3 regions of the Amycolatopsis sp. NPDC114478 genome follow, and region 2 is predicted to be linked to each of the others. Evidence: riboswitches for the same ligand, from Rfam matches in the RefSeq annotation. Region 2 holds a riboswitch; each other region holds the start of a gene.

What was found. A riboswitch is a leader RNA that binds a small molecule or an ion and turns the genes downstream of it on or off. The one in region 2 is predicted to bind S-adenosylmethionine.
Region 1: another riboswitch for S-adenosylmethionine. It lies ahead of ACZ7OH_RS28860 (methionine ABC transporter ATP-binding protein); the one in region 2 lies ahead of ACZ7OH_RS22340 (aminotransferase class V-fold PLP-dependent enzyme).
Region 3: another riboswitch for S-adenosylmethionine. It lies ahead of thrC (threonine synthase); the one in region 2 lies ahead of ACZ7OH_RS22340 (aminotransferase class V-fold PLP-dependent enzyme).

Annotation. Positions count from the first base shown of each region.
Region 1 is NZ_JBVKDO010000011.1:211,056-213,246, forward strand. It holds gene rsmA (16S rRNA (adenine(1518)-N(6)/adenine(1519)-N(6))-dimethyltransferase RsmA) at 1-380, shown strand, start outside; SAM riboswitch class I at 519-609, shown strand; gene ACZ7OH_RS28860 (methionine ABC transporter ATP-binding protein) at 819-1,829, shown strand; gene ACZ7OH_RS28865 (4-(cytidine 5'-diphospho)-2-C-methyl-D-erythritol kinase) at 1,900-2,191, shown strand, end outside.
Region 2 is NZ_JBVKDO010000007.1:389,732-391,922, reverse strand. It holds gene ACZ7OH_RS22340 (aminotransferase class V-fold PLP-dependent enzyme) at 1-1,075, opposite strand, end outside; SAM riboswitch class IV at 1,113-1,227, opposite strand; gene ACZ7OH_RS22335 (M23 family metallopeptidase) at 1,310-1,960, opposite strand.
Region 3 is NZ_JBVKDO010000017.1:202,748-204,938, forward strand. It holds gene thrC (threonine synthase) at 1-1,163, opposite strand, end outside; SAM riboswitch class I at 1,177-1,310, opposite strand; gene holA (DNA polymerase III subunit delta) at 1,447-2,191, shown strand, end outside.

The sequences.
Region 1 (2,191 bases), on a different contig from region 2:
CCGAGGTCGCCGACCGGATGGCCGCCGGCCCCGGCAGCCGGATCTACGGCGTCCCCAGCGTCAAGCTCGCCTGGTACGGCCCGGCGCGCAAGGTCGCCGCCGTGCCGCGGTCGGTGTTCTGGCCGGTGCCGAACGTCGACTCGGCGCTCGTCGCCTTCGAACGCGGTGACGCTCCGGCGTCGGACGACCGCGATCGGCTCTTCGGCCTCGTCGACGCCGCCTTCTCACAACGCAGGAAGACCCTCCGCGCCGCGCTCGCCGGCTGGGCGGGCTCCGCCGAGCGGGCCGGCGAGCTGCTCGCGGCCGCCGGGATCGACCCGAAGACCCGCGGTGAGCAGCTGGCCGTGCAGGACTTCGCCCGCCTCGCCGCGGTCCGTTAGCAGGTCCACAGTGGAAGTCAACGCGGCCGGGTGAAAATACGCCTCTTGCCGTGCGATCCCGCGATTCGGACACCTCCACTCGTGTGATCTGGGCCAACAGGCTTGCTTTCGCTCCTCGGGATCGGCTTTACTCGGAAGCGTCCATCCCGAGCGACTGAGAGACCTGGCTCGCCGAAGTCGCAGCAACCACCCTCCGCAGGGCAGGTGCTACCGCCAGGACCGATGGAGGCCGTTTCCGATGAAGAGGGTAGCTCGCCCCCTGCTCCTGACCAGGCGTCGCGTAGTCGACGAAGGCCGCCGCTCCGTGACCGCATGTCGACGCTCCCACTGAGCTTGTCGTAGCCGGTCCACCTCTTCTTCACGCACCGTCCACACAGGACGGACTTTGCTTGCGGCCGGGTGCCGCGCACCGCGCGCACCCCGTTTTCTGGAGCCTTCGTGATCACCGTCGAAAACCTGTCCAAAACCTTTGCCACCAACGGAAACTCGGTCGTCGCCCTGCGGGACGTGAGCGTCGACGTCCAGGCCGGCTCGCTGTTCGGCGTGGTCGGCCCGGCCGGGTCCGGCAAGTCCGTCCTGGCCCGTTGCATCGCGCTGCAGGAGCGGCCCGACCGCGGCGTCGTGCGGCTCGACGGCCTCAACACCGGCACCCTCGACGGCCGCCGCCTGCGCGAGATCCGCCGTCAGCTCGGTGTCGTCTCGACCAAGCCGGAGCTGATCGCCGAGCGCACCATCGCCGGCAACATCGCTTCCCCGCTCGAGCAGCTCGGCGTCGACGGCCCGCAGCGCCGCAGCCGGGTCGGCTCGCTGCTCGACCTGGTCGGCCTGACGCAGCGCGCGACGCAGCGTCCGGGCGAGCTGTCGGAGGGTCAGCTCCGCCGCGTCGCGGTCGCCAAGGCCCTCGCGGCCGCGCCGGCCGTGCTCCTGGCCGACGACCCGACCGCCGGCATCGACCCGGAGGAGGCCGGCTCGGTGCTCACCGTGCTCGACCGCGCCCGCTCCGAGCTCGGCACCACCGTCGTCATCACGACGCCGGACGCCGGCGTGGTCCGCCGGGTCTGCGACGACGTCGCGGTGCTCGAAGACGGCACGGTCATCGAGCGCGGCACCGTGCTCGACCTGATCTCGAACCCGGCCAGCCGCACCGCGCAGGCGCTGCTGCCCGCCATCGAGACCACCCGCGCGCAGTCGGCGCGCTACGACCGCTCGGTCGACGTCGTGCTGGTCGGCTTCGCGTCGGTCGGCGCGCTGCTGCCCGAGGCCGCGGGCCGGTTCGACGTCGAGTTCGCCACCATCGGCGGCGGCCTGACCCGGATCGGCGACACCCCGGTCGGCCGCTTCCGCCTGGGCGTCCGCGGCGAGCGCGCCGACGCGGCCCTGGCGTGGGTCGCCGAGCGCGGCGGCCACGTGACGCACACCGCTCGCGGCCCCCAGGGCGTCGCGGCCTGACCTCGAGTTCGAAGACGCCCCGATGCGCACGTCGCATCGGGGCGTTTTCGCGGGCACGTAGGCTGGTCGGGTGCTCGCCGTAGTTCCGCCCCCAGTCACCGTCCGGGTCCCGGCCAAGGTCAACCTGCACCTGGCGGTCGACGACCTGCGCGAAGACGGTTACCACGAGCTGGTGACCGTGTTCCAGGCCCTGTCGCTGACCGACGAGGTGACCGTCGCCGTCACCGAAGAGCCGGGGCTGGAGATCTACGGCGAGGGCGAGGGCACGGTCCCGACCGGCCCCGAAAACCTGGCGTGGCGCGCGGTCGAAGCGCTGTCCGCGCACGTCGGGCGCACCGGCGACCCGAAGGTCCGGGTGGTGC
Region 2 (2,191 bases):
GGTCGAAGCCGTCGACGACGAAGCTGACCGTGCCGACGCGGTCGACCGGCGCGTCGAACAGCCGCAGCTCGGCGCAGCCCGGGATGCCTTCGAGTCCCTTGCGCAGCCGGGTGAGCAGGGCCTGCTCGTGGTTTGCGATCGCGGCCCAGTTTTCGCCGAGGGTTTCGCACGCGACGCCGAGCGCGTAGACGCCGACGGTGTTGGGCGAGCCGGCTTCGTGACGCTCGGGCCCGGTGTTCCAGACGACGGCGTCCTCGGTGACGAGCTTGGTCGCGCCGCCGCCGGCGAGGTACGGCCGGGCGGCGCGCAGCCAGTCGGCGCGCCCGATCAGGGCGCCCGCACCGAAGGGCGCGTACAGCTTGTGGCCGGACAGGGCGACGTAGTCGACGTCCAGGTCCTTGATCGAGATCCGGCGGTGCGGGGCGAGCTGGGCGGCGTCGAGCGCGATGCGCGCGCCGTGCCTGCGCGCCACGGCGGCGATTTCGGCGACGGGGAGCAGCTCACCGGTCACATTGGACGCTCCCGTGACGACGACCAATCGCGGTCCCTGCGGGGCATCCGCGAGGGCTTCGTCCACAGCGGACACTGCCGCGAGGCGGGTGCGCGGGGTCGGGATCCGCCGGACGTTCGGGCCCTGCCACGGCAGCAGCGCGGCGTGGTGCTCGGTGTCGAAGACGACCACCGTGGTGTGCCGCGGCAGGCTGCGGGCGAGCAGGTTGAAGGAGTCGGTGGTGTTGCGGGTGAACACGACGGTGTCGGTCCGGCGGGCGTCGACGAAACGGCGAAGGACGTCGCGAGTGCGTTCGTAGAGCTTGGTGGAGACCTGGGACGCGAAGCCGGCGCCGCGGTGGACGCTGGCGTACCAGGGCAGGAATTCGTCGACCTTCGCGCGGACGGCGTCGAGACAAGGGGCGCTCGCAGCGTGGTCGAGGTTGGCGTAGCCGATCGTCTCGCCCGTGACGAGCGGGACGCGCAGGGCGGCCCCCGCGACGGTCGGGATGTCTTGCGTGACAACGGTTTTCGCGGTGACGGCGGCCAGGGTGGTCGTGCTGGTGCGGTCGATGGCGAGAGTCATCGGTGCCTCCTCGGCGGTCCGGGGGACCCCGGCGAGGGGCCCGCGCTTGCCCGTCGCACGGCGCGACCGGCCCGGTCTTCACCCGGGGCACCCCACCGCGGTAGGAGGGTTGCCGGCCAGCAAGCCGGGGCTTCGCGCTGGCACTCATGACCTGAGCCCGAAGGTAACCGAGAACGCGGCCGGCGGCCAACCCCCGCCTCACATTCTGAGACGCCGCTCACACACGGTGAGGCCTCAGAGCTTCGCGCGGAACCGTCCCGGGAGCTGCGTGATGGCGTTGTCCGCGAGGTGCGTCGCGGTGCCGGTGTACTGCTCGGCTCCCGCGGTGAAGCGCCAGCCACCGATGGTCTTGCCGTCGACGGGCTCGCCATCGGCCTGGGCGACGGCCGTCGAGACCTCCGCGAAGGACTTGCCGTCCCAGTTCGCGGCGTCGGGCACGGTCCAGAGCGTGAAGTGCACGTGGGCGCCGGTGCTGCTGCCGCCGCACGGGAGCGCGTTGCCGGTCGACCCGAGGACGGTCCCGGCCTCGACGTGCTCACCGTCGGTGACCTTGATGCCTTCCATGTGGTAGTACCCGGTCCGCCAGCCGCCGGCGTGGTCGATGGTGACCCAGTCGCCACCGGCGCAGTGCTGCAGGTGGACGGTCCCGGCCAGAGGTGCGCGCACGGTCCGGTCGGCCGGGCTGAAGTCGATGGCGTTCTTGACGCCGGTGCTGCCGTCGTCGGAGTGGATGCCGGCGGAGTAGACCTGCTGACCGGCCTTGAACGGCAGGGCGAGTGCCGGGAACGGAGCCACCTCGGCGATCGCGGCCGGCGCGCCGAGCAAGCCGAGGGCCGCGGTCATCGCGACGGCGAGAACCGTCCGGCGAGTGTGCAGTTTCGTCACCGTGCGTACTCCTTTGGCTTAACGCTCACCCATTCGAACTAACCGGATCGGGCGGAGAGTAGGCCAAAGGTTGGATCATTGGGAAGATTCCGGACGGGGAAGATCACCCTTGCGGGAAAAGATCACCAGGTCGGCGCGGAGAGTGGACAGGGACCGGACAAGGCGCGGTTCAGGGGGCCGCGCAGGGTGCGGCGGCCGCGCGCTTGGCGGCTCAGCTCATGCGGCGGGGGC
Region 3 (2,191 bases), on a different contig from region 2:
GTGATCAGGAGGACCGTCTCGGCGTCCGGGTCGAGCTTGCCCGTCTCGACCAGCTTCTTCGCCGTCGCCACGGTGACCCCGCCGGCGGTCTCGGTGAAGATGCCCTCGGTGCGGGCCAGCAGCCGGATGCCCTCGACGACCTCTTCGTCGGTGACGTCCTCGATCGCGCCGCCGGTGCGGTTGACGATGTCGAGGACGTACGGGCCGTCGGCCGGGTTGCCGATCGCCAGCGAGCGGGCGATCGTGTCCGGCTTCACCGGCTGGACCACGTCCTGGCCGGCGCGGAAGGCGGCCGACACCGGCGAGCAGCCGGTCGCCTGCGCGCCGAACACCTTGTACGGGCTGGCGTCCACGAGACCGAGCTGACCCAGCTCGCGGAAACCCTTGTCCACCTTCGTCAGCTGCGAACCGGAGGCGATCGGCACGACGATCTGCGGCGGGATGCGCCAGCCGAGCTGCTCGGCGACCTCGTAGGCCAGCGTCTTCGAGCCCTCGGAGTAGTACGGCCGGACGTTCACGTTCACGAACGCCCACTTCGGGTGCTCACCGGCCAGCTCGGTGGCGAGGCGGTTGACGTCGTCGTAGTTGCCGTCGACGGCGATCAGGTCGCCGTCGTACACCGCGGTGGTGAGGATCTTGGCGCGCTCGAGGGTCTTGGGGATCAGCACGACCGACCGCCAGCCGGCGCGGGCCGCGGCGGCGGCCGTCGCGTTGGCCAGGTTGCCGGTCGACGGACACGCGAGCACCTCGAACCCGAACTCGCGGGCCGCGGCCAGCGCGACGGCGACGACGCGGTCCTTGAACGAGTGCGTCGGGTTGCCGGTGTCGTCCTTGACCCACACGCGCTTGAGGCCGAGTTCCTTGGCCAGGCGGTCGGCGCGGATCAGCCGGGTCGCGCCGGGCTCGGTGTTCGGGATCTCTTCGACGTTGGACGGAACCGGGAGGAGCTTCTTGTAGCGCCAGATGTTCTTGGGGCCGGCCTCGATGTCTTCGCGGCGGACGCGGCCGAAGTCGTAGGCGACCTCGAGCGGCGAGAAGTCCTCGGCGGAGACGAACTCCGGGGCGAGCGGCTGCCGGTGACCCTCTTCCTTCGACACCAGTTCGACGGCGGGACCGAGATCCGGGGTCTTCGTGGTGGAGGTCGTGCCGAGGGTTGCGGTCATCGCGAGGTTCCTTTCCTCATCTGCCCCGCCGAAGCGGGCCGGAATTGGCACCGTGGTCGTCAGCTACCCCGCGATCGCGGGATGACAGGCTGTACGCCGGTTGCCGGGGCTTCGTCGGGCCGTTCCCTCTGCCCCTCTGGATGAGCGGTATTCGGTTGTCGGTGCGCGCGAACGAGCGCGCCGCCTCGAGGACACCGTACGACATGGCGCTCACGCTGTGCCATGCCGGCCGCCCGACATCACCGGAGAGGGCGCACGACACCGCAAGTGAGAGGATCCTCGGGTGACCGCGCAAGCCACCGCCCCCGCCCCGCTGCACCTGGTGCTGGGCGAGGAAGAACTGCTGATCGAGCGGGCCGTCCGCGAGACGCTCGCCGCCGCCCGCGCTATCGACGCGACGGCCGAGCTGACCCGCGTCCGGGTGTCCGAACTCACAGCCCCCGAGCTGGCCGAACTTGTCAGCCCGTCGCTGTTCAGCGAGGGCCGCGTGATCGTCCTGGAGTCGGCGCAGGACATCTCGCAGGAGCTGGCCGACGCCGTGGCGTCGTACCTGAAGGACCCCGCGGACGGCATCGTGCTGGTCGTCGTCCACACCGGCGGCGGCCGCAGCAAGGCGGGCAAGACGCTCCCCGCGTCGCTGAAGAAGGCCGGTGCCGAGGTCACGGAGTGCCCGAAGCTGACCAAGCCGGCGGAACGCGAGCAGTTCGTGCGGCACGAGATCCGCCGCGCGGGCGGCAAGATCGACCCGGCGGGGGTCGCCGCGTTGATCGACGCGGTGGGCTCCGACCTGCGAGAACTCTCGTCGGCGGCGAGCCAGCTGGTGGCCGACACGGGCGGGACGGTCGACGCCGACGCGGTCCGCCGCTACCACCGCGGCCGCGCCGACGTGACGGGCTTCGCGGTCGCGGAGAAGGCGGTGAGCGGCGACCGCTCGGCGGCGCTGGAGTCCCTGCGCTGGGCGATGCAGCTGGGCGTCCCGCACGTCCTGGTGGCGGACGCCCTGGCCGACGCGGTCCGCACGATCGCCC